One region of the Thauera sp. SWB20 genome, then DNA from elsewhere that is predicted to be linked to it. Evidence: riboswitches for the same ligand, from Rfam matches in the RefSeq annotation. Region 1 holds a riboswitch; the other holds the start of a gene.

Region 1 (19,653 bases):
ATGGCGTAGGGCTTCATGCGGCAGGTGGCGGGGGTGGTGTGGAGGGAGGGGGGATGGGCGCCGGGTCGGAGGCGTCCGCGTCCGGCAGGTCGCGATAGAGGTCGGCGAGCGCGAGCTCGAAGTCGAAGGCGGGCAGGGCGAGGCGGGCCGTTTCTCCGCTCGCCTCGCTCAGCACCCAGCGCCCGTCCTCGCCGCGGGTGAAGCACTCGACGTGGGCACGGTCCTGCGACAGGAAGAGCACGGTTTTCAGCCCCGCAAAGCGGCGATAGGCGGCGAACTTGTCGCCGCGGTCATAGGCCTCGGTCGAGGGCGACAGCACCTCGGCGATGAGGATAGGGTCTTCCTTGACCTGGCGGCGGGCGCGGTCGGCGTCGGTGCAGGTGACGAAGACGTCGGGGTAGAAGAGGTCGTCCGATTCGGCCAGGCGCAGACGGACGTCGGACATGAAGACGTTGCAGCGCGTGTGCTGCAGCCCGATCCGCAAAGCCATGTACATGTTTCCGGTCACGACGTTATGCACGTCCGACCCCCCCGCCATCATGAAGGCCTCGCCGTTGAAGAACTCCCAGCGCTCGGGCTGCTCCGCCTCCCAGGCCAGGAAGTCTTCCAGCGTCATCTTGTGCTTCTGTGCAGGCAGCCCCACAGCCCTCTCCCGGAAAGTGTGCTTCGCCCCGAAGTTTAGCCTTCCTTCAGCACCAGCGGCAGGCCGGCGGCGACGAAGACAACCCGGCGGCATGCGCTCGCCACCATCTGGTTGAGCCGTCCGGCCTCGTCGCGGAACAGCCGTCCGAGCGGCGTCTCCGGCACCAGACCGAGCCCCACCTCGTTGGCGACGAGGACGATGCGGCCGGGCAGCGTCGGCAGCACGGCGAGCAGCGCGTCGCGCTCGTGGCGGAAGCGCGGCAGGTCTTCGGCCGTGGCGCCTGCGGGAAGGGTGTGGGCGTCGGCGAGCAGGTTGGAGAGCCACAGCGTGAGGCAGTCGACGATCAGGCAGCGCTCGGCCGCGGCCTCGCGTCGCAATGTATCGGCGAGCGCCAGCGGCGCCTCGACCGTGCGCCAGCCCGCCGGCCGGTCGGCCTGGTGACGGCGGATGCGCGCCGCCATCTCCTCGTCGAGGGCCTCGGCGGTGGCGATCACCGTCACCGCCAGGCCGGTTTCGACAGCACGCCGTTCGGCTTCGCGGCTCTTGCCGGAGCGGGCGCCGCCGAGGATGAGTTCGCAGGTCATGGTCTTTGCGGGTCCTGCATGGAGGATTCGTCGTCGTTTTTTTGCAGTGCACGATACCGGGCCGTACGGTATCATCCGCCCCCACTGCCCCGGAAGGGGCAACGCGTTATCGGTGCCCACGGGCGTTTCTCGCCCCGGGTTAAACGGGAAACAGGTGCGCGGCCCCTCGCAAACGAGGCCGCAATGCCTGTGCTGCCCCCGCAACGGTAAGTGCGCGCAAGGTGCGTCATGCAGCCACTGGGCATCCATGCCCGGGAAGGCGACCCACCCGTCCGGCCCCGCCGGCACAGCGCACGAGCCCGGAGACCGGCCGGAACGCGGATTGGCGGATGTGCCGCGGGGTGGCGGCGACGGGCGCGGTGGGTTCTCCTGCTCTCTTCGGTTCTACCTGGCTCGCGGTGCGTCCATGTGAGGTTGCCATGGCGTGCGGGGACGCACGGTGTGGCGAAGGGAGTTCAAACGAATGAAGATCCGTGTTTCCGCGCTCGCCTCGGCATGCGCGCTCGCCTGTTTCCTCGCACCGGCCGCTCATGCGGCCGATGCCCAGCTCGGCCACGTCGTCGTGACCGCCACTCGCCAGCCGATCAGTGCCGATGCGGCCCTGGCCAGCGTGGATGTCATCGAGCGCGACGAAATCGCCCGCGCGGGGCATTCGAGCCTGCTGGGCCTGCTCTCCTCGCGGCCGGGCGTGCAGATGGCACGCAATGGCGGTCCTGGTTCGAGCGGCAGCATCTTCATCCGCGGGGCGAACTCCGGACACACGCTGGTGCTGGTCGATGGGGTGCGCATGGGCTCCGCCACCAGCGGCTCTCCGGTGCTGGAGACGATCCCGCTCGAACTCATCGAGCGTATCGAGATCCTGCGCGGCCCCGGAAGTGCGCTGTACGGCGCGGATGCGCTCGGTGGCGTGATCCAGGTGTTCACCCGCAAGGGGCGCGAGGGCTTCCAGCCCTCCGTGCGCGTCGGGGCCGGCACGGACGGCGCGCGCGAGGCGAGCGCCACGCTCGCGGGTGGAAACGAGCGTCTGCGCTACAGCCTGACCGCCGGTCACGAGCGCAGCGACGGCTTCAACGCAAGGCCGAATTCGGCGACCGCCGCGGATGCCGACGACGACGGCTTCCGCGAGGATTATCTGGGCGCGTCGCTGGTGCTGGACCTGGGCGGCAATGACGAGCTCGGCGCCAACCTGCTGTATTCCGACATGCGCAACTGGTACGACGCGGCACAGCCTTTCGACTCCTACCTCGACAAGCGTGCCGAGACCTTCGGCGCGTATCTGCGCAAGCAGCATTCCGCCGACTGGGCCAGCACCCTGCGCTTCGGTCACGGGGTGGATGCCCTCGACAACCAGTCGAACGCGAGCACGCGTTCCCGCTTCGATACCACGCAGCGCCAGTTGAGCTGGCAGCACGACGTCGCCGTAGGTGGCGGCTCGCTGATGGCGGCGTACGAGTTTCTGCAGCAGCGCGTGAAGACCACCTCCGACTTCGAGAAGACGCGTCGCCACATCAACGCCTTCCTGCTCGGCTGGGGTGGTGAATTCGACCGCCACAACGTCCAGCTCAATGCGCGCCACGACCGCAACTCGCAGTTCGGTGGCAAGACCACCGGCGCCGCGGCCTACGGCTATCGGCTTGCGCCCGAGTGGCGCGCCCATGCCAGCATCGGCACGGCGTTCAAGGCGCCGACCTTCAACGATCTGTACTTCCCGGTGGAGTGCTACGGTGCCTGGGGCTGCTTCGGCGGCAATCCGGACCTGGAGCCCGAGGAGGCGCTCAACCGCGAGCTGGGCGTGGCCTGGGAGCGCAACGGGGTCGGTGTCGACCTGACCTATTTCAACAACCGCATCAAGAACCTCATCGACTGGAGCACCGGCATCGCCTCCAATGTGGGCAGGGCCGACATCCAGGGGATCGAGGCGGCGCTGTCCGCGACCCTGGGCGACTACCGGCTGCGCGCCAGCGTCGACCTGCTCGACGCGGAGGATGACGAGACCGGCGATCAGCTCGGCCGCCGCGCGCGCGTCGGCGGGGCGCTCGCGCTGGAGCGTGCGGTGGGCGCGTGGACCTGGGGTGTGGAGTGGAACGGCAAGGGGCGGCGCTATGATCAGGTGCCGAACGCGGTGTCCAATCGCCTCGGCGGCTACGGTCTGGTCGATGCCTACGCGCACTACGCCGTGGCGCGCGACTGGAGCGTCGAAGTTCGTGCCAACAATCTACTCGACAAGGACCATGAGCTTGCGAAGGGGTTCGCAACACAGGGCAGGAGTGCCTTCGTCGCGCTGCGCTACGCGATGCACTGACCGGCGATGCCCGCCGTCGCCCTGCGTGGGGAGTCGCGCTTGAGTCCGGCCATGCGCCGCAGGCGGGCGCCGCTGGCGATCGCTGCGGTACTGCTGTCCGCGGCGGCCATGGCCTTGCTGTGGGCGCTGGTCGCCGGCGACCTGCCGGTCGCGGCGACCGATGTCTTCGCCGCGCTGGCCGGCGCGGAGGGCATGGGGGCGACCGTCATCCGCGAACTTCGCCTCCCCCGCGCCCTCGCCGCCTTCGCCTGCGGCGGCCTGCTCGCCACCGCGGGTGCGCTGATGCAGGTGCTGCTGCGCAACCCGCTCGCCGACCCCTACATCCTGGGCATCTCGGGCGGGGCGGCGGTGGGGGCGCTGGGGGCGATGATGCTCGGGGCGGCGCTGTTCTGGGTGGATGTGTCGGCCTTCGCCGGGGCGCTGGCGGCGATGCTGCTCGTCTTCGGGCTCGCCCATGGCGACGGCAGCTGGACGCAGACGCGCCTGCTGCTCACCGGCGTCATCGTCGCCGCCGGCTGCGGCGCGGCGGTGTCGCTGATGCTGGCGCTCGCGCCCGACACGCGGGTGATGTCGATGCTGTTCTGGATGATGGGCGACGCCAGCGCGGCGGCGCGGCCGTGGCCGGCGCTGGCGGTGCTGGCGCTGGCGCTGGTCGCGGTGATGCCCTACGCGCGCGACCTCAACGTGCTCGCGCGTGGCGAGCTCAGCGCGCGCGCGCTGGGCGTGCGCGTCGGCCACCTGCGCGTCGCGCTCTATGTGCTCGCCTCGCTGCTCACCGCCACCGCGGTCACGCTCGTGGGCTCGGTGGGCTTCGTCGGCCTGGTGGTGCCGCACCTGGTGCGGCTGGCGCTGGGCAACGACCAGCGCGTGCTGATCCCCGCGGCGGCGCTCGCCGGCGGCACCCTGCTGACCCTGGCCGACACCGCGGCGCGCACCGTGATGGCGCCGCAGCAGCTGCCGGTGGGCGTGCTCACCGCGCTGATCGGCGTGCCGGTCTTCCTCTTCCTGCTCTCGCGCAACCCGCGCGGCACGCCATGAACGCCGCCCGCCGCGCCTTGCCCGTGGATGACGCCCCCTTGCTCGAGGCCGAGCGCCTCGCGCTCGAGGTGGGCGAGCGCTGGCTGTGCTGCGAGTTCAGCCTGAGCCTGGCGGCGGGCGAGTGCCTGGTGCTGCTCGGCCCCAACGGCGCGGGCAAGACCACGCTGTTGCACACCCTGGCCGGACTGCGCGAGCCCACGGTGGGCGAGGTGCGCATCGGCGGCCTGCCCTATGCGGCCTGGCCGGCGCTGGAGGCGGCGCGGTTCCGCGGCCTGCTCGCGCAGCAGCAGCCCGACCCCTTCGCGGCGAGCGTGCTCGAGACCGTGCTGGTCGGCCGCCACCCGCACCTGGGGCGTTGGGGCTGGGAGGGGCCGCAGGACGTGGCGATCGCGCGCGCGGCGCTGGAGTCGGTCGGGCTGGCCGGCTTCGAGCAGCGCGACGTGCAGACGCTTTCGGGCGGCGAGCGCCAGCGCGTGGGCATCGCCACCCTGCTCGCGCAGGCGCCGCGCCTGTTCCTGCTCGACGAGCCGCTCAACCACCTCGACCTGCACCACCAGATCGCCGCGCTCGAGCTCTTCCAGCGCCTGCTGCGCGAGCAGGGTACCGCGCGCGGGAGCGTGCTGGTGCTGCACGACATCAACCTCGCCGCACGCTACGCCGACCACATCATCCTGCTCGACGGCCGTGGCGGCGTGATCGCCGGCGACCGCGACGCCGTGCTGCGCGCCGACCTGCTCGGCCAGGCCTTCGGCCACCCGCTGCGCCGGATCGAGCATGAGGGGAGGGTGGTGTTCCTGCCGGACTGAGCGGGCGTGTCCGGAGCGCGTGCCGGGCTCGATATCGGCATTGGCGATTTCTTGCGTTTATCGAGAAAGGCGATATCCTGGATTTATCGGGATCATCGATACGACACCATGCCCAGGCTTTACTCTCCGGAACAGGCCGCCGAGCTGCTCGTCGGCCGGCGCAAGGCGCTCGGCTTGTCGCAGGCCGAGGTCGCGGCCCGGCTCGGCATCAGTCAGAACCGGCTCTCCGAACTCGAGACGCGCCCCGAGCGCCTCACCTTCGACCGCCTGCTTGCGCTCGCTGGCGTGCTCGGGCTCGAGCTGACCCTCGGCGACCGCAAGCCCGCCGAGGTGGAGCGTGAATGGTAGCCGCGGGCCGCCGCACGCAGGCACTTCAACGCGATGGCGCACAAGTGCGGCCTCGGGACCGACATGGAGGATGTCGTCGAGGCGGTGCTGGCGCAGCTCGACGGGCTTGCGGCCGGGCTGACGGCAGCCTTCCCCGAGGATGTCTTCACCACGATCGCCGCTGGCATGCGTGCCAGCGCGCGCCGACTTCACAACGAAAACAGGACGACAGGCCCGACATGACCCAGACCCCCGACCGCGACACCCGCCACAACGCCCGCATGGCACGCAAGAAGGACGTCGTCGATGAAAAGATCGCCGCCGCGCAGGCCGAGCGCGGCGTGCTGCTGGTCAACACCGGCAATGGCAAGGGCAAGTCGAGCGCGGGCTTCGGCCTAGTGGCGCGCGCGCTCGGGCACGGCATGCAGGTCGGCGTGGTGCAGTTCATCAAGGGGCGCTCGGACACCGGCGAGGAGGCCTTCTTCCGTACCCAGCCCGGCGTGCGCTGGCACGTGATGGGCGAGGGCTTCACCTGGGAGACCCAGGATCGTGCCCGCGACGTCGCGTCGGCCGAAGCCGCCTGGGCGCTGGCACGCGAAATGCTTCAGAATCCCGAAGTCGGCCTCGTGGTGCTGGACGAGCTCAATATCGCGCTCAAGTACCAGTATCTCGACGTGGAGCGGGTGCTCGCCGACCTGCGCGCCCGGCCGCCGATGCAGCATGTGGTGGTCACCGGCCGCGGGGCGCCGCCCGCGCTGGTCGAGGCTGCCGACACCGTCACCGACATGACGCCGGTCAAGCACGCCTTCGCCGCGGGGGTGAAGGCGATGCCCGGCATGGAGTGGTAAGAATGGCAGTTCCCGATCTCGCGGTTCATCGTCCCGGCCCGCTGCCGGGCTGGGTCTATCTGGTGGGCGCCGGCCCGGGCGACCCGGAGCTGTTCACGCTGCGCGGCGCGCGCCTGGTGGCGGGCGCGGACGTCATCGTCTACGACAACCTCGTCGCGCCGCCCATCCTGGATCTGGCGCCGGTCGAGGCCGAGCGCATCTACGTCGGCAAGAAGGCGGCCGACCACTCGCTGCCGCAGGACGAGATCAACCAGCTGCTGCTCGAGCTGGCGCGGCGGAACAAGCGCGTGGTGCGGCTCAAGGGCGGCGACCCCTTCATCTTCGGCCGTGGCGGCGAGGAGATGGAGCTGCTGGTCGAGGCCGGCATCCACGTCGAGGTGGTGCCGGGCGTGACCGCGGCGGCGGGTGTCTCCGCCTACGCGGGGATCCCGCTCACTCATCGCGAGCACGCGCAGTCGGTGGTGTTCGCCACCGGCTTCCTCAAGGAAGGCAAGGTCGACCTCGACTGGCCGATGCTGGCACGTCCGCATCAGACGGTGGTGATCTACATGGGCATCTCGCGCCTGGCCGACATCTGCGCCCAGCTCGTCGCCCACGGCCTGCCGCCGACCACGCCTGCGGGGGTGATCGAGCGCGGCACCACCCATGCGCAGCGCGTGGTGGTGGCCGACCTCGCCACCCTGGCGCAGCGCGTGCTGGACGAAGGCGTGCGTCCCCCCTCGCTGACCGTTGTCGGCAGCGTCGTCGGCCTGTACCCCAGGCTGGCCTGGTTCGAGCCGCAGGAGCAGCCCAAGGCCTCGCCGCTGCCGCACGCCGGCTGTGCGGTGGTGCACGGAAAGGGTGGCGAGTGAGCGTGGCGGACGCGATGCCGGAAACGGTCGACCCGGGTGCGGCCTCGTGCCCGGCACTCTTCGTCGCCGCACCCGCCTCCGGCCAGGGCAAGACCACCGTCACCGCGGCGCTCGCGCGCCTGCACACGCGGCTGGGACGGCGGGTGCGGGTGTTCAAGTGCGGGCCGGACTTCCTCGACCCGCAGATCCACGCGGTGGCGAGCGGCGCGCCGGTGCATAACGTCGACCTGGGGATGTGCGGCGAGGCGGACATCGCCAGGCGGCTGCACGCCGCGGCGCGCGAGGCCGACCTGATCCTGGTCGAAGGTGTGATGGGCCTCTACGACGGCGCGCCCTCGGGCGCCGACATCGCACGCCGCTTCGGCATCCCGGTGATGGCGGTGATCGACGCACGCGCGATGGCGCAGACCTTCGGCGCGGTGGCTTACGGGTTGGCGCATTACCAGCCCGGGTTGCCCTTTGCCGGGGTGCTCGCCAACCACGTTGGCAGCGCGCGCCACGCCGACATGCTGCGCGAGTCGCTGCCGGTGGGCATGCGCTGGTTCGGTGCGGTGATGCGCGATGTGGATGCGGCGCTGCCCGAGCGTCATCTCGGTCTGCTGCAGGCGGCGGAGATCGACGACCTCGGTGCGCGTCTCGACCGCCTCGCCGATCATCTCGAGCGCACCGGCGCCGCGGAGCTGCCGCCGACGGTGGCGTTTCCCGTCGTGGCAGTGGCGGAGATTCCGCCACTGCTCGCCGGCAAGCGGATCGCGATCGCGCACGACGCCGCTTACGGCTTCCTCTACCCGGCCAATGTCGACACCCTGCGCGCGCTGGGTGCGGAGCTCGCCTTCTTCTCGCCGCTCGCCGGCGAGGGCTTGCCGGCACAGTGCGACGCCGTCTGGCTGCCGGGCGGCTACCCCGAGCTGCACGGCGCCGCGCTGGCCGCCAACGCCGGGTTGTGGGTCGGGCTGCGAGCGCATGTGGCCGCCGGCAAGCCGGTGCTCGCCGAGTGCGGAGGCCTGATGAGCCTGCTCGATGCCATCGTCGACAAGGTTGGGGTGGAGCACGGGTTCGCCGGCCTGCTGCCCGGCCGGGCGGTGATGCAGAAAAGGCTCGCCGCGCTCGGCATGCAGGAAGTCGATCTGCCCGGCGGTCGGCTCACCGGCCACACCTTTCATTATTCGCGCACGGAGACCCCGCTGGAGCCCTGGCTGCGCGCGTGCCGCCCCGACGGCGGCGAGGGCGAGGCGATCTACCGTCGCGGCCCGATCACCGCCTCGTACGTGCATTTCTGGTTCCCGTCGAATCCGGTGGCGGTGGCGGGGCTGTTCGGCGGAGGATGACCCGTCTGCCATCGGGTCCGTGGCGAAATTGCGCCTCGACCCGATGTGTCGCCGATCGCGACTGGCGTCGCTCCCACGGGAGACATCGCGGCGCATCGAGGGGCCGTAGGAGCGACGCGAGTCGCGATCGGCGCGTCGGTTCGCGCCGCGCTCATCTCGCCACCGCAATCGCGACTGGCGTCGCTCCCACGGGAGACATCGCGGCGCATCGGGGGCCGTAGGAGCGACGCGAGTCGCGATCGGCGCGTCGGTCCGCGCCGCGCTCGCCTCGCCACCGCAATCGCGACTGGCGTCGCGCCCACGGGAGGCATCGCGGCGCATCAGGGGCCGTAGGAGCGACGCGAGTCGCGATCGGCGCGTCGGTCCGCGCCGCGTTCGCCTCGCCACCGCAATCGTGACTGGCGTCGCTCCCACGGGAGGCATCGGTCTCATTAGGCCTTCAGCCCGGCCCGGCTGGATCGCGCCGCTCACCCCCGAGTGCCCGCCCTGCAGCATCTCCGATCGCCTGCGCAAGCCTCGCCATCACCGGAGACTGTACCTGCCAGTGGTGCCAGTACAGGACCACCTCTTCGCGCTCGGGTGCCAGGTCGACCAGCTCGCCGCGCGCAAGGTGCGCACGTGCCTGGATCTCGGGGACGAATCCATAGCCCAGGCCGGCGAGCGCGAAGGCCATGAAGCCCTCGGACGAGGGCACGACGTGGTGTGGATAGCGCCGCGAATCCAGCCCGAAGTGGCGCAGCAGGAAGGCCTCGTGCATGTCGTCGTGGTGGCCGAAGACGATCGCCGGCGCGCGCGCCAGCGCCGCCGGGGTGAGACCCTGCGGGAACCAGCGCGCGCGGAAGTCGGGCGAGCCGGCGCACAGATAGGGCATGGCCCCGAGGCGTACGGCGGCGCAGCCGCGCATCGGATCGGCGCGGGTGGACACGCAACCCAGCACCTCGCCGTCGGCGAGCAGCGCGTGGGTGTGGTCCTGGTCGTCGACCACGCAGTCGAGCACGATGCCCTCGTCGCGGACCACCTCGGCGACCGCGCCGATGAACCAGGTGGCGAGCGAATCGGCGTTGACGCCCACTGCGAGACGCAGCGGCCCGTCCACCTGGCGTGGCGACAGCGCGCGTCGCGCCTCCGCCTCCATCAGGCGCAGCTGTGCAAGGTAGGGCAGCAGCCTGCGCCCGGCCGGCGTGGGCCGCACCGGCTTGCTGCGCACCAGCAGAACCTGGCCGAGTTCGGCCTCGAGCAGCTTGACCCGCTGCGACACCGCGGACTGGGTCAGCGCCAGCCGGCGCGCCGCGCGCTCGAATCCGCCCTCCTGCAGCACCGCCTCGAAGGCCAGCAAGCGATGATCGATCATTAGCGTTATTGCTCGAAAACGAAATAAATCGATCCTACTTAATAAAAGCCTGCCTGGCGCCTATATTCGCGCCTCCCGGCGCTTCTGCAGGTCCGCCTCATGCCGGTTCTTGCCGGAGCGCCCGCAGTCGCGAACAGGGCTGCGGCCACGGCAACACGAGACGACAACGGAACGCATCATGAGCAACGTCTACCTCAACGGTTTTCTCCTCACCCTCGGCCTGATCATGGCGATCGGGGCGCAGAACGCGCACGTGCTGCGCCAGGGCCTGCGCGGCGAGCACGTGCTGCTGACGATCGGCGTGTCGGCGGCGTGCGACATTCTGTTGATCGGCCTGGGTATCGCCGGCGTGGGCAGCCTGTTCGTCGCCAACCCCGACCTGATGACGGTGGCGCGCTACGGTGGGGCGGCCTTCCTCGCCTGGTACGGCGCGCGCGCGCTACGCTCCGCGCTGCGCGGTGGGCGCGCGCTGGACCTGGCCGAGCACAAGCGCATGTCGCGCGGCCAGGCCCTGCTCGCGGCCGCCGGCTTCAGCCTGCTCAACCCGCATGCCTATCTCGACACCGTGGTGCTGCTCGGTTCGATCGGCAGCCAGCAGGCCGAGGACCTGCGCCCGCTCTTCGCCGTCGGCGCGATCAGCGCCTCGATCGTGTGGTTCCTGCTGCTCGGCTACGGCGCCCGCCTGCTCGCGCCGCTGTTCGCCAAGCCGGTGGCGTGGCGTGTGCTCGATGCGCTGGTGGCGCTGATGCTGTGGGCGATCGCGGGCTCGCTGCTGCTGGGGTGAGCGGGCGTGAGCGCCCATTCGCGCCTTGCGGTGCTCCTACGGAAGCGACTGCGCTTCGGGACCCCCTGTAGGAGCGGCGCAAGCCGCGAAGACGGCGCTCGGGTAGCCGGAGCGCGCCGCCATCTTCCTCGCCGCCTTCGCGCCTTGCGGTGCTCCTACGGAAGCGACCGCGTTTCGGGACCCTGTAGGAGCGCCCCAAGGCGCGAACACAGCGCCCGGTCGACCGCAGCGCGCATTCCACGCGTCGGTTTCGTCCTGAAACGGATCGTTCGGGGGGCGGAGCGTGTGAACCCGGCCCGCTATAATCGATGCCCTCGCGCATCTCGCGCGCACCGATCAGGATCTCCGCCGTGTCCGAACGCCTCGCCGTCGCCCTCCAGTACGCCCTGCCCAAGCGCCTGCTCACCCAGCTTGCCGGAAAGCTCGCCGGCCTGGAGGGGGGCAAGGCGACGACCGCGGTGATCCGCTGGTTCGCGAAGCGCTACGGGGTGAATATGGCCGAGGCCGCGAACGCCGATCCGGCGAGCTACGCGAGCTTCAACCAGTTCTTCACCCGCCCGCTGCGCGAAGGCGTGCGGCCGATCGCCGATGCGGACTTCGTCTGCCCGGTCGACGGGGCGATCAGTCAGTTCGGGCCGATCGAGTTCGACCAGGTCTTCCAGGCCAAGGGCCACTTCTATTCCACCACGGCGCTCGTGGGCGGCGACCGGGCGCTCGCCGCGCGCTTCGAGAACGGCGACTTCGCCACGATCTACCTGTCGCCGCGCGACTACCACCGCATCCACATGCCCTGCGCCGGGCGGCTGACGCAGATGATCCACGTGCCAGGCGAACTGTTCTCGGTGAATCCCGCCACCGCGCGCGGCGTGCCCGGTCTGTTCGCGCGCAACGAGCGCGTGGTGTGCGTGTTCGAGGGCGAATTCGGCCCCTTCGTGATGGTGCTGGTGGGCGCGACCATCGTGGGCAGCATGGCCACCGTGTGGCACGGCGTGGTCAATCCGCCGCGCCGGCCGGACATCGTCAAGCGCGGCTATGCAGAGGGCGAGGTGGTGCTGGAGAAGGGCGCCGAGATGGGCCGCTTCCTGCTCGGCTCGACGGTGGTGATGCTGTTCCCGCAGGACGTGCTGCGCTTCGGCTCCGACTGGGCGCCGGGCGGCCCGGTGCGGATGGGCGAGCCGATGGCGCGTGCGAAGTCGGGCGCGCCCTCCGATGGTGCGCCAGCACTCGCCGATGCACCGTGATGGTGTCCAGGAATGGCTCCGGCGGGCATTCCCTGGCGTCATCCTGCGGTCACGATGCTGAAAGAATCCCATGCTAGAACAGCGGCTTGGCGTTCCGTCCGGAACGCCCGGCGCCGACCTCCGAAGCTGGCACGATTGAAGCTAGGGATGGGGTGCCGTCCAACAACGAGCATCAGGAGACAGATCATGCCCAGCCGTCCGATCCATCAGATCCTTTCCGATCGTCCCTTCGTCGGCGTGTCGGCCGACACCCCGGTGCGCGAGGTGGTCCGCCAGATGAACGCCCTGCAGCGCAGCGCCGCCCTGGTCACCGAGCACGGCGTGCTCACCGGCATCTTCACCGAGCGCGATGCCGCCTTCGGCGTGCTGGCCGCCGGCCTGGACGCCGACACCACGCCGGTGGGTGCGGTGATGACGCACAACCCGGTGACGCTGACCGAGGACCGCCCCTTTGGTCACGCCCTGCACCTGATGTACGAGAACGGCGTGCGCCACGTGCCGATCGTCGACGCCAACCGCCGCCCGCTCGGTGTCGTCACCGCGCGCGATGCGCTTCAGCTCGATGCGCTCACCTTCGGCGCCGAGCTGGTGCGGCGCGAGGAGATCACGGTCATCCTGTAGGCGCCGTGTTCGCGGCTTGCGCCGCTCCTACAGGGGGCCGGAAACGCGGCGGCTCTTGTAGGAGCGCCGCAAGGCGCGAATGCAGCGGTCGAGATCCACCCACGCGCATCGCCTTGCCGGACCGCCTATCGCGCCTGCCCGCAGCCTCCCCCTCAAAGCAGGTTCATCTTCCGCGCCGCATCGCGCAGTTCGCCACGGAAGTCCGGGTGCGCGATGCCGATCAGCGCCTCGGCGCGCTGTTTCGCGGTCTTGCCGCGCAGCTGCGCCACGCCGTACTCGGTGACCACGTAGTTGATGTCGTTCTTGCTGGTGGTGACGTGGGTGCCCGGCGACAGCACCGGCGCGATGCGCGACACCGTGCCCTTCTTTGCCGTTGACGGCAGCACGATGAAGGCCTTGCCGTCCTTCGAGCGGTTGGCCGCGCGCACGAAATCCGCCTGGCCGCCGGTGCCCGAGTAGGGCAGGTGGCCCAGGCTCTCCGAGCCGCACTGGCCGATCAGGTCGATCTGCATGGTGGCGTTGATCGCGCACAGCTTGTCGTTGCGTGCGGCCAGGTAGGGGTCGTTGGTGAACTCCACCGGGTGCATCTCGATGCCCCGATTGCGGTGCATGGTGCGATACAGGCGCCGCGAGCCGAGCGCGAAGGTGGCGATCGTGCGGCCCGGCATGAAGGTCTTCTTGCGGTTGGTGACCGCGCCGGACTCGATCAGCGACAGGATTCCGTCGCCGAGCATCTCGGTGTGGATGCCGAGCTCGCGCTTGTGCTGCAACTGCACCACCACCGCGTCGGGGATGCCGCCGTAGCCGATCTGCAGTGTGGAGCCGTCGTCGATGAGCTCGGCGACGTACTTGCCGATCGCCTGCTGCACCGGGCCGATCTCGGGCAGGCCGACCTCGAAGAGTTCGTCGTCGCTCTCCACCAGGCCGGCGACCCGGGAGATGTGCACCAGGCAGTCGCCGTTGGCGAAGGGCACGTTCGGATTCACCTCGAGCAGCACGACGCGCGCGCGCCGGATCGCCGCCATGGTGTAGTCGGGCGCGAGCGAGAGGCTGAAGTAGCCGTGCTCGTCCATCGGCGAGGCCAGCGACACCACCACGTCCGCCGGTGACAGGCCGCGCTCGATCAGCATCGGCAGCTCGGAGAAGTAGGCCGGCACGTAGTCCACCCAGCCGGCCTGGCCGCCCGCGCGGTTCGCACCGCCGAAGAAGTAGGCGTCGTGGCGCACGTTCGCGCGCGTTTCCGGGTCGAGATAGGCGAACTTGCGCAGCGGCAGGATCTGGCTCACCGCGACGTCGCGCAGCGCGTGACGGCGCGCGGACAGGGCGTGCAGCAGCGCCGGCGGCTCGCCCACGCCGGTGGGCACGACCACGGTGTCGCCGTCGCGGACCTGGCCGGCGGCGTCGGAGGCGGTCATGCGCTTGCTGTCGTAGAGGGCCTGCAGCTTGGACATCGCGGTTCTCCCGGGCGTGTGGTCTGGCGTCGAAGGAAGCCGATTATACGGGTATTCCATACGGAGTCGTATGGTAAAGGGTGCGCGCTCAAGCAGGTGGGTGGGCGAGGGCGGCGCGGATGTAGTCCTCGGGCAGGCGGTATTCGGCGGCCAGCTCCCGGGCGTTGCGCCCGCTGGCGCGGATCGTCGCCAGCCAGCCGTCGAGCCCGCTCGACAGTGAGCGCCCGGCCTGTTCGCCCGCGCGGGTCGCGCGCTCGCTGCCGTCGACCGCGTACTTGTTGGCGTAGCCGCGCGGGGTCACCATCAACCCGTCGCGCACGAAGGTGTTGGAGTTGCCGATCAGCACCGTGGTCAGCATGCCGATGTCGGCCTCGGCCATGCGCTCGAGGGTGCTGAACTCGATGCGCTGCCTGGGCCGGTAGGCGGACTTGACGATCGCCACCGGCGTGGCCGGGTCGCGATGGCGCAGGAAGATGCGCTGCGCCTCGACGATCTGCCCGGTGCGGCGGCCGCTCTTGGGGTTGTAGAGCGCGACCACGAAGTCGGCATAGGCGGCGGCGTCGAGCCGGCGTGCGATGGCCGGCCAGGGCGTGAGCAGGTCGGACAGCGAGATCGCGCAGAAATCGTGCGTCAGCGGCGCGCCGACGAGCGCGGCGCAGGTGTTGAGGGCCGAGGCGCCGGGCACGATCTCGACCTCGATGTCGCCGGGCTTTCCGCTCGGCGGTGTCCACCCGGCCTGGAAGAGCACCTCGAAGGTCGGGCCCGCCATGCCGTACACCCCGGCGTCGCCCGAGGAGACGAGCGCCACCTTGCGGCCCTGGCGGGCGCGCTCGAGCGCCTCGATGGCGCGGTCGAGCTCCTCGGTCATCGACTTGCGGATGACCTCCTTGCCCTCGAGCAGGTCGGCCACGAGGCGGATGTAGGTGACGTAGCCGATGATCGTGTCGGCCTCGGCGATCGCGGCGCGCGCGCGCTCCGTGAGGTGGGCGTGCGCGCCCGGGCCGAGGCCGACGAGCATGATCTTGCCGGCGGGGGCGGACGTTCCGGGAGGGACGATGGTTTCGGGGGCGTTCATGCGGGAGGGACTCCGGTGCGAAACGCGGCCCGCGAGGGCGCGCGTCGAGCCCCGGCGGTGGTGCCGGGTGCTCGGGGTGGTCGTCAGTTCGGGGCGGGCGAGGAGGCGGGAAGGCGGGCGATGGAGACGGTGGCGTTGCGGCCGTCCGGGCCGCGCAGCTTGTGCTTTTCGACGCGCAGCGCGCCCGGGTCGGTGGCGAGTGCGGTGCCGGCGGCGAGCAAGGCTGCGGCCTCGGAGACCGAGGGCGTGCCGGTGTATCGGCGCACCGTCTCCGACGGGTTGGGCACGTCGACCGCGGCGAGCACGGCCGGTGGGTAGAACCGCAGCGTCCAGCCGGCGGCCGTGGCCGCCTCCAGCAGGCCGGCTTCGTCGGCCTTCAGCGTGATGCTGGCCACGGCGGCGACGTCGATGCGCGACGCACCGATGCGGGCGAGCGCCGCGTCGATCGCACGCGTGATGGTCGCCGCCGGCGTGCCGCGGTCGCAGCCGAGGCCGAGCGCGAGCTTCTTCGCCGCAGCGATGGGGCGGTAGATCACCCGCTTGCCGGCGAGGCGTGCAGCGTAGCCGGTGGGCAGAGGGCGGTCGCTGATCCACAGCACGGCGCCGAAGTGTTCGGGCTCGACGTCTTCCAGGCGCGCGAAGCGCCGGATGTTCGCCGGCAGCGGGCCGCTGCGGCCGTTGGCGTGGCGCGACCACCAGTCGGTGCTGCCGGTCTCCTGCACCAGCGCCACCGGCTCGTCGTTCACCACCGCGGCGCTGGCGCGCACGATCTCGTCGTGGCTGGCTTCGAAGGTCCAGCCGAGCTCGCGGCCGAGCAGGTCCACCGCCAGCGTCGCGCGCGCGTCCGATGCGGTGGTCAGCACCGGCGTGGCGCCCACCGCCTGCTGCAGCGCGGCGGCGATGGCGTTGGCGCCGCCGAGGTGGCCGGACAGCACCGGGATCGCCCAGCGCCCGGCCTCGTCGAGCACCACCACGCCGGGGTCGGTCTCCTTGTTGCCGAGATGCGGCGCGATCAGGCGCACCACCGCGCCGAGCGACACGATGGCGACGATGCCGTCGAAGCCGGCGAACAGCGCCGGCACCTGGTCGCCCACCTTGCCCTCGTAGCAGGCGAAGGCGCCGGGTGCGGCTGCGGCGGCCTCGGCGGCGAACTTCCGCGGTGCGAACAGCGTGGCGCCGGGCAAGGCGGCGATGACGCGACCGGCGAGCGCGATGCCGTGGCGGGTGATCGACACCACGGCGATGCGGGTGCAGGGGAAGGGCAGAGGCTGGAGGGGCTGCGAAGGCATCGGGCGGAACCTCAGGAAAGGGCCGTGGCCGCGGGGGACTCGCCAGGGTGCGCGGCGGCGCCTCCGGTGTCCGGGGAGGGGGCCTGCGCGGTGGCTTGCGGTTCCACTTGCGCGGCGCGCTTGCGGCAGCCGCGGCGCAGCTCGCCGCGCGCGCGCTTGGGGTTCTGCACCAGCAGCAGGGAGAGGTAATTGACCTGCGCGCCGCGCAGGCTGGCAAGGTCGTGCACCACGCGCTGCGCGGGCGCCCCCACCTTCTCGACGAAGCAGCTCGTGGCGAGCAGGCCGCGGCGCTCGAGCAGGTCGAGCACCTCGTCGAGCAGCGGCTTCACCTTCATCAGCACCAGGGTGTCGAACTCGTCGAGCAGGTGGTCGATGACGGTGGTGCCGTAGGCGGCGGGGATCACCGCCATCGTCTCGTCCTCTTCGGCCAGCGCCAGGTCGGCCACCGCCGCGGCGGCGGCGAAGGAACTGACCCCGGGGATGGTGTCGACCTCGACCTCGGGCGCGAGCTCGCGCACCGTGCGCGCGAGGTGGCGGAAGGTGGAATAGGTGGAGGCGTCGCCCTCGACCAGGAAGGCGAGGTCGCGGCCTTCCGCGAGCAGCGCCACCACCTGCGTCGCGGCGCGCGCCCAGGCCTTGGCGAGTGCGACCGCGTCGCGCGTCATCGGAAAGACGAGCTCCACCGCGTCCGCGGGGATGGACAGACCGCCGCGGCGGACGATGTCGAGCGCGTAGGAGGATTCCTCCGCCTTCTTCACCGGATACGCCCAGCGTGCGTCCGACTGCAGCGCGGCCCAGCCGCGGCGGGTGACGAGCTCGGGGTCGCCGGGGCCGAGCGAGATGCCGATCAGGCGGCCGAAGCGAGCCGTGTTCGCGGGATGCGGATTCATGGAGCCTCCTTGCGGGTGGTGACGATCCACACCGGGTTCTGCGCGGCGAGCCGATGCATGTCGAGGATGGGTTGGCTGCGCGCGGCCGAGAGCATCGTCACCTCCCAGGCGGTGTCGGCCGCGGCCAGCACGGAGGTGGCGGTGGCGAGGTTCTCGAGGGTGACGAAGTTCATCACCAGCCGGCCGCCGGGAACGAGCCGCCGCAGGACGAGGGTGATCAGCTCGCCGAGTTCGCCGCCCGAGCCGCCGATGAACACCGCATCGGGGTCGGGCCAGGCATCCAGGCCGGCGGGGGCCTTGCCCTCGAACAGGCTGTAGTTGCTGGCGCGCAGCCGACGGGCATTGGTGCGTGCATTGGCGGCGTCGGCGGGGTTCTTCTCGATCGCCCATACGTGGCCGTGGCGGGCGATGCGGCTGGCCTCCAGTCCGACCGAGCCGGAACCGGCGCCGATGTCCCACACCCGGCTGTCGGCGCGCAGCGCGAGCTTGGCCAGCGCGACCGCGCGTGCCTCGAGCTTGGTGATCAGGCCCTTCTCGGGTGTGCGCTGCACATAGTCGAGGTCGTCGACGCCGAACAGCGCGGTACCGACGCACGTGCGCTCGATCACCACGACGTTGGGTTCCGGGAAGCGCCGGCTGGCGGCCTCCTGCAGGCTCAGCCCGGCGAACACCGCTTCGTCGTCCAGGCACAGGCGGGCGACCACCGACAGGCGCAGGTCCTCGTCGCAGCCCGGCGCGCCATGACCAGCCGCGAGCAAGGCGCGGGCGATGCGGTCGGGGCTGTTGGCGGGGCTGGTGAAGCAGGCGACCAGCGGGTGTTCGGCGACGGCGCGGACCACGCGGTACAGGCCGTGCTCCGGCGTGGGGCCGGGTTGCCGCGGATCGGCCTGCCATTCGTCGGCGTCGGCGCCGTGGCAAGACACGAAGCGGGCCTCCTGCCACGACCTCTTCAGGCGCGCGAAGGCGAGCTGCAGCGTCGAGGTTGCGGGCAGTACCTCGAGCCGCGCGGCGCCGAGCTTGTCGATCAGGAAGCCGGCGATGCCATGGCACAAGGGGTCGCCGGTGGCGAGCACCACGGCGGCGTCGCCCTCGAGCACGGCCTCCTCGATCCAGCCCGGCACGCGTGTGAGCGCGCCGTCCATGTTCAGCAGGCGGGCGCTGGGGGCGTGCGGTGCGATGCGTTCCAGCGTGCGTCCGGCGCCGATGAGGCTGGCGGCGGCTTCGATGCGCCGGCGCGCTGCGGCGCCGAGGCCGTCCCAGCCGTCGTCGAGCAGGCCGACGATGCTGCAGACGGGGGCAGTGGATTCAGGCATGCGTGGTCTCCTTCAGGTCGGCCTCATCGACGCTCACGATCGGCACGCCCTCGAAGTTGCACGCCAGCACGGTGAGCCGGTGCGGGCCGGGGTAGCGCTGGCGCAGGCTGCGGATGGCGCGCCCGGCGAGCGCGCGGTGGAAGGCCACGGCCAGGCCGAGCGCGCTCAGGCGTTCGGCGGCGAAGCGGGCGGTCTCGGCGGCGCGGATCTCGGCCACGAGCGCGGGCGGCGCGCCGACCTCGGCAGCGGCGGCGGCGATCAGCTCGCGATCGACCTCCTCGCGCCAGGCGTGGGTGACCGACAGGCCCTGGGCGATCTTGGTGAGCTTGCCGATCATGGCGCCGACGACGATGTGGCGCATGCCCTGCCTCACCGCGGTGGTGAAGGCGGCCTTGACGAAGTCGCCCATCTGCACGAAGCAGGCCTCGTCGAGGTCCGGGAAGGCGCGCATCGCGCATTTCTCGGTGCGCCCACCGGTGGTGAACACCACGCAGGTCTGGCCCTGGTTGGCGGCGACATCGATGGCCTGGATCACGCTGGTGCGGAAGGCGGCGGTGGAATACGGGCGGACGATGCCGGTGGTGCCGAGGATGCTGATGCCGCCGAGGATGCCGAGGCGGGCATTGAGCGTCTTCTGCGCCATCTCCTCGCCGCCGGGCACCGAGATCGTCACCTCCAGACCGTCGCCGACCTCGAGGATGGGTGCGCCGGCCGCGCGCACGTTGTCGATGATGTTGCGCCGCGGCACGGGGTTGATCGCGGGGCCGCCGACCGCCAGCCCGAGCCCGGGCTTGGTGACCACGCCCACGCCAGGGCCGCCCGCGAGGATCACCACGCCGCCGCCCCCGCGGATGCGGCGCACGTCGGCGGTGAGACGGGCGCCATGGGTGGCATCGGGGTCGTCGCCGGCG
Region 2 (10,293 bases), on a different contig from region 1:
GCTCTGCATCCCGCGCGACGGCTTTCCTGTAGGAGCGGCGCAAGCCGCGAACAGGGCGGTCGGGCATGTGCCGCCGCTGGTCGCGTGCGGCGCCGCTGCGTTCGCGCCTTGCGGCGCTCCTACATTGGCTCTGCATCCCGCGCGACGGCTTTCCTGTAGGAGCGGCGCAAGCCGCGAACAGGGCGGTCACGCATGTGCCGCCGTTGGTCGCGTGCGGCACGGCCGCATTCGCGCCTTGCGGCGCTCCTACATTGGCCGGACCGCCCACGCCATTTCCCGCGCCGGTTCCCATGCAGGAGCGGCGCAAGCCGCGAATAGGGCGGTCACGTACGTGCCGCCGCTGGTCGCGTGCGGCACGGCCGCATTCGCGCCTTGCGGCGCTCCTACATTGGCCGGACCGCCCACGCAATTCCCGGCGCCGGTTCCCATGCAGGGGCGGTGGGCTTACTCGGTGTCGATGAACATCTGGGTGCTGAAATCCGCGGTGGCGGGGCGGGTGAGGGTGGGGGTTTGGCGGGCGTATTGCAGGAAGGCGTCGGCGTAGGCGAGGAAGGTCTCTTCGCGACGATCGGCGCCGAGGGTGCCGAGGGTGGTGTAGCCGTCCTGGCCGGCGGCGATGAAGTCGTTGGTGATCATGCGGTAGGTTGCGGCCTCGTCGAGCGCGACCCACTGGCCCTGGGCGTTGCGGTGCTCGAGCGCGCCGATGCGCTGGCCGAGGGGCTGGCGCAGGTCGACCTGCCAGCGCAGCGCGCCGGCGTAGGGGTAGGAGCCGGTGTTGCCGGCGACCACGCTCTGCATGGCGTCCTCGAGCGTGGCGCGCAGCTCGGCGCCGGTGAGGCTGAGCGCGACGAGCGTGTTCTTGAACGGCAGCACGGTGTAGATGTGGCCGACGGTGACGGGGCCCGCGGCGAGATCGACGCGCACGCCGCCGCCGTTCTGCAGCGAAACATCCGCCCCGCCGAAGCGTTGGCCCTGGCGCAGGAAGGCCTCGGCGACGAGCTGCTGGACGTCGCCGCCATGCGCGATCACGTGCGCATCCTGGTTGCAGCCGTCGAGCTTCGAGCGCGAGGGGTCGCGCCGGGTGCCGGGGACGCGGCGCAGGCAGAGGTTCTGCTGCGCGACGGCGACCGGCTCGGCGCCGAAGGCCTTCACCTGGCTGGCGTAGTCGGCGAGCACCGCGCTGGCGGCCGCATCGGGTTCGGTGACGCGCAGCGCCGGCTGGCTGGCGAGATCGGCGCGGGCGGCGGCGAGGGCGTCGCCGGCGAGCGTGCCCAGCGTGCTGCCGATGAGGATGTGCGGCTGGCCGGCGCAGGACTTGACCTCACCCTGGCCGTCGAAGAGCACGTCGAGTTCGCCGACCACGGCGCTGTATTGCCAGGCCTGGACGACGCAGACCGCGTCGCCGTCCTTGTTGCGCGCGGCGGTGGGGTAGGCGCCGGCGGGCGAGAGGCCGAAGGTCTTCAGGCTGTCGTCGCCGAGCAGGCTGTGCGAGTCGCCGCCGACGATGACGTCGACGCCCGAGAGCTGCGCGGCGATCGCCTGGTCCTGGGCGTAGCCGAGGTGCGAGAGCAGGACGATCTTGTCGATTCCCTGGGCGCGCAGGTGGTCGATCTCGCGCTGGGCGGAGTCCGCCTCGTCGAGCAGCCGGGTGCCGGGGTCGGGGCGCGAGGCGTTCTGCGTCTTGGCGGCGGTGGTGAGGCCGACGATGCCGATGCGCTCGCCGCCGCGCTCGACCACCACCGAGGGGCGCACGCTGTCGCTGCCGAGCGGCGAGCCGGCGCGCGGGGCGAGGTTGGCCGAGAGCACCGGGGTGCGGCAGTCGGGGGCGGACCAGAGGTGGTCGATGAAGGTCTGGAGGCCGGCGTCGCCGGAGTCGAGCTCGTGGTTGCCGACGGCCATGGCGTCGAAGCAGACGCGGTTCATCAGCGCGGCGTCGGCTTCGCCTTCGCTGAGGGTGTAGTAGAGCGTGCCGGTGATGGCATCGCCGGCGTGCAGCTTGAGGACGTGCTCGTGGCGCGCGGCGAGTTCGGCGATCGCCGTGGCGACGCGCGGGAAGCCGCCGAGCTTGACGGTCACGCTCGTGCGCGTGTCGTCGCTGCCGGTGCGCAGGCGCAGACTGGCGTCGGATTCGTCGAGGTTGGAGTGGTGGTCGTTGATGTGGAGGATGGCCAGGCGGTAGTCGGGCCTGGGCGCATCGGGCTGCGCCGCTGCGGGCACCGGCTCGGCGTCGGCCTTGGCCTCGCCGGAGGAGGTGTCGGTGCAGCCGGCGAGCATGATCGCGCCGGTGAGCAGCAGCAGCTTGGGGATGCCGGGGTGACGCATGGCGGAGCCTCTTGTCCGTTTCGGGGATGGACGGAGGATCGCGAAAGGAGGTTAAGTGCTGATGAAAGCCGCCGGGTGGTTCGGGCAATCGCGACTTGTGTCGCTCCTACGAAAACCATCGCGCTGGTCGTGCGCCATCGCCAGATCGCCCACGGCATTTCCCGTAGGAGCGACGCAAGTCGCGATATCGACCATGCCGCCCTTGCCGCCGCGCATTGCCTGCGGAATCGCCCGGTCGCGACTCGCGTCGCTCCCATGAAAGCGGCGTTGCAATGCGGGTGGTGCGGGAAATCCTGTGATTCGGTAACGGCATCGATTGGGCAATCCGCTCCCGGCTTGACGGCAATCCGGATGCCGCGGTGTTCTGTTCGGCTCGAAAGAGAAAGCCCCGACCGGATGATTGACCTTGTGGTGTGTCGTCATCGGGGCGGGGCTTTTGACCGGGGAAATGACGCCCCGGCCGATGTGCGGAAACGGATTAAATCAGGAATTCATCCTTGTTGCGGCCGGCTTCGAGGTAGGCACGCATCCACTTGGGCGTGGCGCCGCGGCCGACCCAGGTTTCGCCGGTGGCGGGGTCGCGGTATTTGGCCTTGAGCGCGGTCTTGGCCTTTTGCGGGGCGGCGGTGGATTCGCGGCCCGCCTGCAGGCCGAGATCGGCGGCGCTGAGGCCATAGGCGGCGATCTTCTGCTTGACGTCGGCGATGATTTCGGCGAGTTCGCGCTTGCGCAGTTCTTCGGCCTGGGATTGGAGCTCGGCGATTTTTTGCTGCAGTTCGGCGTAGGTGGTCATGATCGTTATGTTTTGTGGTGATGAAAACGTGCCGATTGTACGCCGATGAAAAACGTTTTTGAAAGCCTTGGAGAAACTTTTTCGGATTAATGTGCCCGGCGTTAATTGGCAAGGTCTGCGAATGCCCTTGCCGAATGAAGCAATTAAGCGGCACGGATAGGGCATGCGGAGTGGTGCGATGGTTTTTGCAGGAGCGACGCAAGTCGCGATCAAGCATGCAGGAATGCCGCACCACGGTATCCATTCGACGTCGGGGGCATCCATTCCACCTAGAGAGATCGGATACGCCGGGGGCATCCATTCCGCCCAGCGCGATCGGATACGCCGCAATCGCGACTTGCGTCGCTCCTACGGGGGGCTTCGGAAGCGTGGGCGTTTCGTAGGAGCGACGCAAGTCGCGATCAGCGGCGCCCCGAATCCCCGCCGCGTCCTTTCTTTCGCCCGTGCGTGCGCGCCGATTCGCGCGCTCAAAGCTTGCCGATCCACTGCTCGGTGGTGTGCGCGATGATGTCGTAGGCGAGCTGGTGGTTTTCCTCGGCCAGCCGATAGGGGTCGGGCACCTCGGCCTTGTCCCAATGCCCGAGCAGGAAGATCTTGCCGCGCGCGCTGGGGTCGAGGCGGGTGGCGTATTCGAGGTGGTGCTTTTCCATCACCAGAATGAGGTCGGCCCAGCGCGTGATCTCGGGGGTGAGCTGGCGCGCGACGTGGGGCGAGAGGTCGATGCCGTGGCGCAGGGCGACACGCTGGGTGGTCTCGTCCGCGGGATGGCCGACGAGGGCGCCGATGCCGGCCGAGGCCACCGTGGCCGCGCGGCCGCGCGCGGCGAGGCGGTCGCGCAGCAGGAACTCGGCGAGCGGGCTGCGGCAGATGTTTCCGGTGCAGAGGGTGAGGATCTTGTCGAACATGGCGGTGTGCGAGGGCGTCGGGTGTGCGGCGGGCGCGGCGCGGTGGAGCGCGATCGCGGGCGACCGGCCTGGCCCGGGAGTGTAAACGCAAAAACCGGCACCCCCTCGCGAGGATGCCGGTTTGCGGGACTGCAGCAGCCGAGGATCAGGCCTGCTTGCGGCGACGCATCGCGCCCAGACCGGCCAGGCCGAGGCCCAGCAGGGCCAGCGAGGCGGGCTCGGGGACGGCGGTGACGGCGACGTTGCTGACGCGGAAGGTGCCGTCGGTGCGGTTGTAGGTCGGGCTCTGCGCATAGGCGAGCCTGTTGGCGGTCGTATCGGTAAGGCCGTTCGACTGCAGGAACACGCCATAGTCGGCCGAAGCGAGCAGCGCGCCGGCACCGGGCCAGTTGGTCGCCGTTTCGACGACGTCCATTATGAAGCTGTTGTTGGTGACGGTGCCGGTGATCGCCAGGGTGCCCGCGCCGGTGGGATCGACGAAGCTGGTGCCGAGCAGGCCGTTGAGCAGGCCGAGGACGCCGGAGGTGGTCGCGCCGTCGTACGAGCCGCCGAAGTTGAAGCCGACCGAGAACGCGGGGCCGGCGCCGAAGGCGAAGTTGTAGATGCCCGGGGTGAGGCCCGTCGGGGTGAGGTTGCCGGTGAAGATACCGACGTTCGAACTGATGCTGCGCGTGACGGTGCCGCCGGGGCCCGCGAAGAAGGTGGCGGTGGCGGTGCCGGTCGGGCCGGCGCTGCCGGGGCCGACGCCGACGGTGTAGGTGCCCGCCGGGCCGGCGGCCAGCGAAAGGGCGCCGCTGAGGTTGGTCAGGGCGATCTGGTAGGTGCCCGGGGTGCCGTCGGCAAAACCGGTGATGGCGAAGTCGCCGCCCAGGTTGGCAGTGCTGACATAAGCGGCCGAAGCACCGGTGGACACGGCTGCGAGCGACGCGGTCGCTGCGATGAGAGCAAGTTTTTTCATTGGCGCAATCCTTTAAAACTGGGACGTACCAACCCGGGGGCCGGCGTCTTCGTTGTTGAAAACAGGGCGATTGGTCACCGCTGGAACGTACAAAGCAATATCAGTGCCTGTTTTGCAAGTGCTTGATTTAAAGGGTTCTGTTGCTCTGGAGAGGACGTCGCGAGGGGGGCGGTGTAAAAAAATTCGACACTTCGGGGCAGGTGCTGCGCCGCCGCATCCACGGCGACGCGCAGCGACCGAGGCGCATCGCCTGCCGCGGCGCTGCAATCGCGACTTGCGTCGCTCCTACAGGAGATGCCGGGGTTGCGGTGCTTGCGGGCGTTCGGGGTGCGCTGTGGGAGCGACGCGAGTCGCGATCACGGCCGTCCCGCAGCCATCGAGGCGCATTGCCTGCCGCGGCGCTGGATCGCGACTTGCGTCGCTCCTACGTGAAACGCCGGGGTGGCGGTGCTTGCGGGCGTTCGGGGTGCGCTGTGGGAGCGACGCGAGTCGCGATCACGGCCGTCCCGCAGCCACCGAGGTGCATCGCCTGCCGCGGCGCTGGATCGCGACTTGCGTCGCTCCTACGTGAAACGCCGGGGTTGCGGTGCTTGCGGGCGTTCGGGGTGCGCTGTGGGAGCGACGCGAGTCGCGATCACGGCCGTCCCGCGGCCACCGAGGTGCATCGCCTGCCGCGGCGCTGCAATCGCGACTTGCGTCGCTCCTGCATGAAATGCCGGGGGCGATCAGCTGGCGATGCGGGCGAAGGCTTCGACGACCTCGGGCGGGGCCTGGACAAGTTCGACGAGCACGCCCTCGCCGCCGATGGGGAATTCGTCGTTGCCCTTGGGGTGCAGGAAGGTGATGTCATAGCCCGCCGCGCCGCGACGGATGCCGCCGGGCGCGAAACGCACGCCGTTGGCGCCGAGCCATTCGACCGCCTTGGGCAGGTCGTCCACCCACAGGCCGACGTGGTTGAGCGGGGTGGTGTGCACCGCGGGCTTCTTCTCGGGGTCGAGCGGCTGCATCAGGTCGACCTCGACCTTGAACGGCCCGGAACCCATCGCGCAGATGTCCTCGTCGACGTTCTCGCGCTCGGACACGAAGTTGCCGGTGACCTCCAGGCCGAGCATGTCGACCCACAGGGTCTTGAGCTTCTCCTTGCTCGGACCGCCGATGGCGATCTGCTGGATGCCGAGGATCTTGAACGGACGCTGGGACATGGTGCCTCCTGGGTGGGCGGTTGTGTCAAGAATTCATAATTATAGAGGAATCGAGCCGGCGCTGCGTCGGGAGGGCCAATGGCCGAGCGCCGGTTTCGTGGGAATCGCGACTTGCGTCGCTCCCACGTCCCACTCCGGGCGCCGGGCGCAAGGATGCGCGCGCCGGTTTTCGTAGGAGCGACGCAAGTCGCGATCGGGCGCGGCGGCTGCGAGGAGCGTTTCTAGGTCGACGCGGGTGGGAATCGCGACTTGCGTCGCTCCCACGTCCCACCTCGGGCGCCGGGCGCAAGGATGCGCGCGCCGGTTTCGTAGGAGCGACGCAAGTCGCGATCGGGCGACCTCCCACCCCGCGCGGCGGTGTCCGCCTTGTTTTGCCCGCGGCCGCCTTTGCCGCTAAGCTTGCGCCCTCTCTGCTTCGAGGTGCCCGCGCGTGCGCGGGAGAATCGGGAAGGCGGTGCAATTCCGCCGCGCGCCCAGCGCCGTGTAGGGGATTGTCCGGGCGAGGTTCGCCCAGCCACTGGTCCACGAGGACCGGGAAGGCGCCCGGACGAGATGATCCGCAGCCGGAAGACCGGCCTCGAAGTGCATCCCGCAGTCGCCTGGTCGGTGGCTGCCCACTGCTCGACGACAAGGGGAATACTTCATGAGCAGCCCGACGCAGGCGCAGTGCGCGCCGGCGAGCACCGACGCGTCCGCACCGATTCACGACCCGGCCGCCGCGCGCTTCCAGGCCAATCCGTTGTTCGACGCCGCCGAGCGCGCCGCCGTCTATCGCGCCATCCACACCCGGCGCGACGTGCGTGGCGAGTTCCTGCCCGACCCGATCCCTGACGAGGTGCTCGCGCGCGTGCTCACCGCCGCGCACCACGCGCCTTCCGTGGGCTTCATGCAGCCGTGGGATTTCGTCGTGGTGCGCTCGCGCGAGGTGCGCGCGAAGATCCACGCCGACTTTCTCGCCGCGCACGCCGAGGCCGAGCAGATGTTCGACGAGGGCAAGCGCGAGACCTATCGCAATCTGAAGCTCGAGGGCATCCTCGAGTCGCCGGTCAATATCTGCATCACCTGCGACCGCAGCCGCCACGGCCCGGTGGTGATCGGGCGCACGCACATCGGCGCGATGGACGTGTACAGCGCGGTGTGTGCGGTGCAGAACCTGTGGCTGGCGGCGCGCGCCGAGAACCTGGGCGTGGGCTGGGTGAGCATCCTGCACCAGCAGGCGCTGCGCGAGGCGCTCGGCATCCCGCGCGAGATCGTGCCGATCGCCTATCTGTGCGTCGGCTATGTGCGCGACTTCCACGCGCAGCCGGAGCTCGAGGCCGCAGGCTGGTTGAAGCGCGTCCCGTTGCCCGAGTTGCTGCATTTCGACGGCTGGCAGCGCGGGCCCGATGCGGTGGGCGAGGGCTTGATCGAGGCCATCGGCCAGCTCCGCCCGAGCCCTCGAAGCGCCGCGTAGCCCCTTGTGGGCGCGACGCGAGTCGCGATCGCACGATTCCGCCTGCGGCAGCGGGTGGCGGGGCGGCGGCAGGGCCGTGATCGCGACTTGCGTCGCTCCTACGGCAGAGCCAGGCGGCGGCGCTGGAAGGGAGCGCTGGTTCTGGTGGGAGCGACGCGAGTCGCGATCGCACGATTCCGCCTGCGGCAGCGGGTGGCGGGGGCGGCAGGGCCGTGATCGCGACTTGCGTCGCTCCTACGGCAGCGCCCAGGCGGCGGCGCTGGAAGGGAGCGGTGGTTCTGGTAGGAGCGACGCGAGTCGCGATCGCGCGATTCCGTCTGCGACAGCGGGTGGCGGGCGGCAGGGCCGTGATCGCGACTTGCGTCGCTCCTACGGCAGCGCCAGGCGTCGGCGCTGGAAGGGCGCGCTGGTTTTGGTGGGAGCGACGCAAGTCGCGATCGCACGATTCCGCGTGCGGCAGCGGGCGGCGGGCGGCAGGGCCGTGATCGCGACTTGCGTCGCTCCTACGGCAGAGCCCAGGCGTCGGGCTTGCACGGGTCTTGCTTGGGGGGATGTGCGGCCGCCGGTCGCAGACCCCCTTCTTGCCGGAGCCCTGCATGGAATCGATCCTCGCTTTTTTGGTCGCTGCGCGTCGTTGTGAGCTGCGCGAGCTCGAGCAACTGGCGCGCAGCTGCGAGCTGGTGCGGGCGGTGAGCGAGCTGGTGCATCGCCTGCAGGCCGAGCGCGGGTGCTCGAATCTTCACCTCGCCGCGGGTGGCAGGCACTTCGATGGCGATCGCGCGGCGTGCGTGGCGGCCAGCATCGAGGCCGATGCCGCGCTGCGGACCTGGCTGGAGCAGGCCGACGTCCTCGACGCGAGGGGCGGGGCGGCGCCGACGGGCGGCTCCCGCCTGCTCACCCGGATCGCGCTCGCGCTGCACGCCCTCGACGGGCTGCCCGCGCTGCGCGAGACGATCGCCGCCGGCCGCTGCACGCCGCACGAGGCCACGCAGCGATTCACGCAGGCGATCGCCGCGCTGCTGGCGCTGGTCTTCGAGGCGGCCGACATCGCGACCGATCCAGCCATCTCGCGCCTGCTGGTGGCGCTGTTCAACCTGATGCAGGGCAAGGAGTTCGCCGGCCAGGAGCGTGCGGCCGGTGCGGCCGCCTTCGCCGCTGGGAGGGCGAACGCTGCGGCCAACGCGCGCCATCCCGCCGAGCCCGACCTGCTGCATCTGATCGAGACGCAGGAGGCGTGCTTCGCGCGCTTCGCGGCCTTCTGCCCGCCCGAGGTGCGCAGCGCCTGGGATGCGGCGTGCCAGGCGATGCCGCTCGCCGAATTTGAACGCCTGCGCCGCAAGTTGCTCGCCGCGGGGAAGGGCGGGGTGCTGCCGTCGGCGCTCGCGGAGCCCTGGTTCGCATGCTGTTCGGCCCGGCTCGACCACCTGCGCGTGATCGAGGACCTGCTTGCCGGGGGATTGCGTGCGGCCTGTGCGGCGCGGATCGCCGCGCTGCAGCGCGATCCCGACGATCCCGAGGTGCTGATGTGCGCGCTGGCAGGGGGGGCGGACGCCGCCCCGGTGTTTCTCGCCGGCGGGGCGGACGAGCTGGCCGGAGTGCCTGGCGAGGGGGACGAGCCTGGGACGGGGCAGACGGCGATCGCCGAACTCGCGCGCGCCACGAGCACGTCCTCAAGCTGCACGCCGGCGATGCCATCACCGGCACGCTCTACTACACCCTCAGCGAAGGCGAAGCCGACGCCGCGCTGATGAACCGCGTCTGCTTCGACGCCATGGCCGTCGGCAACACGAGCTCGACTCCGGCGACGCCGGCCTCCAGACCTTCATCGACCACCTCTGGTCCGCCCCCGACTGCCGCACCCCGGTGCTCTCGGCCAACCTCGCCCGCGCGCCGGCTCGCCGCTCGGCAGCGACAGCGTGCGCCCCTCGGTGGTGGTCGAGCGCGGCGGCGAGCGCATCGGCATCGTCGGCCTCACCACCGCCGCCAAGACGCAGAACGCCTCGCGCCCCGACCCCGGCACCCGGCTGCTCGACGAGGCGGACTCCGCCCAGCGCGAGATCGACCACCTGCGCGCCCAGGGAATCGACAAGATCGTCCTGCTCTCGCACCTCGGCTACGCCCAGGACCAGGCGATCGCCGCGCAGCTCTCGGGCGTCGACGTCATCGTCGGCGGCGACTCGCACAGCCTGCTCGGCGACGACAGCCTGAAGACCTTCGGCCTCTCGCCCGCCGGCGCCTACCCCACCGCCGCGCGCAACAAGGACGGCGACGCGGTCTGCGTCGTCCAGGCCTGGCAATACAGCGCCGTGGTCGGCGAACTCGACGTGCTCTTCGACGGCCAGGGTGAGGTCAAGTCCTGCGCCGGCCAGCCGCACATCCTCATCGGCAGCACGCTGGGCACGCTCGCCGGCGACGCCCTCGCCGCCGCCCGCGCCGATCTCGCCAGCCAGCCGGCGCTGCGCGTCACCGAACCCGATGCGGCCGCCAGCGCGGTGCTCGCCGACTACGCCAGCCAGGTGAAGGCCTTCGGCGCCGAGCCGGTCGCCGTCGCGCAGCAGAACCTCTGCCTGCGCCGCGTCCCCGGCACCCGGCGCGACCCCTCGCGCTCGAAGCTCGACGGCTGCAACCAGGATGCGCACGTGATCGCGCATGGCGGCGAC

Evidence for each region. A riboswitch is a leader RNA that binds a small molecule or an ion and turns the genes downstream of it on or off. The one in region 1 is predicted to bind cobalamin.
Region 2: it holds a riboswitch for cobalamin, as region 1 does, so the genes downstream of both, bluB (5,6-dimethylbenzimidazole synthase) here and PO78_RS15285 (TonB-dependent receptor domain-containing protein) in region 1, are expected to answer to the same signal.

Annotation. Positions count from the first base shown of each region.
Region 1 is NZ_JTDM01000020.1:297,610-317,262, forward strand. It holds gene cobT (nicotinate-nucleotide--dimethylbenzimidazole phosphoribosyltransferase) at 1-17, opposite strand, end outside; gene PO78_RS15275 (Uma2 family endonuclease) at 14-643, opposite strand; gene cobU (bifunctional adenosylcobinamide kinase/adenosylcobinamide-phosphate guanylyltransferase) at 679-1,227, opposite strand; cobalamin riboswitch at 1,321-1,555, shown strand; gene PO78_RS15285 (TonB-dependent receptor domain-containing protein) at 1,691-3,529, shown strand; gene PO78_RS15290 (FecCD family ABC transporter permease) at 3,581-4,567, shown strand; gene PO78_RS15295 (ABC transporter ATP-binding protein) at 4,564-5,373, shown strand; gene PO78_RS15300 (helix-turn-helix domain-containing protein) at 5,482-5,721, shown strand; gene PO78_RS15305 (hypothetical protein) at 5,785-5,943, shown strand; gene cobO (cob(I)yrinic acid a,c-diamide adenosyltransferase) at 5,940-6,548, shown strand; gene cobA (uroporphyrinogen-III C-methyltransferase) at 6,551-7,399, shown strand; gene PO78_RS15320 (cobyrinate a,c-diamide synthase) at 7,414-8,727, shown strand; gene PO78_RS15325 (LysR family transcriptional regulator ArgP) at 9,167-10,078, opposite strand; gene PO78_RS15330 (LysE/ArgO family amino acid transporter) at 10,257-10,862, shown strand; gene asd (archaetidylserine decarboxylase) at 11,213-12,103, shown strand; gene PO78_RS15340 (CBS domain-containing protein) at 12,290-12,724, shown strand; gene PO78_RS15345 (acetyl-CoA hydrolase/transferase family protein) at 12,877-14,175, opposite strand; gene cobJ (precorrin-3B C(17)-methyltransferase) at 14,264-15,250, opposite strand; gene PO78_RS23605 (cobalt-precorrin 5A hydrolase) at 15,334-16,539, opposite strand; gene cobI (precorrin-2 C(20)-methyltransferase) at 16,551-17,429, opposite strand; gene PO78_RS15365 (bifunctional cobalt-precorrin-7 (C(5))-methyltransferase/cobalt-precorrin-6B (C(15))-methyltransferase) at 17,426-18,742, opposite strand; gene PO78_RS15370 (cobalt-precorrin-5B (C(1))-methyltransferase) at 18,735-19,653, opposite strand, start outside.
Region 2 is NZ_JTDM01000019.1:448,255-458,547, forward strand. It holds gene PO78_RS13930 (bifunctional metallophosphatase/5'-nucleotidase) at 445-2,322, opposite strand; gene PO78_RS23550 (H-NS histone family protein) at 2,801-3,379, opposite strand; gene PO78_RS13940 (low molecular weight protein-tyrosine-phosphatase) at 3,583-4,020, opposite strand; gene PO78_RS13945 (VPLPA-CTERM sorting domain-containing protein) at 4,166-4,978, opposite strand; gene PO78_RS13950 (VOC family protein) at 5,704-6,180, opposite strand; cobalamin riboswitch at 6,582-6,774, shown strand; gene bluB (5,6-dimethylbenzimidazole synthase) at 6,824-7,633, shown strand; gene PO78_RS23210 (nitrate- and nitrite sensing domain-containing protein) at 8,230-9,381, shown strand; gene PO78_RS23215 (bifunctional metallophosphatase/5'-nucleotidase) at 9,550-10,293, shown strand, end outside.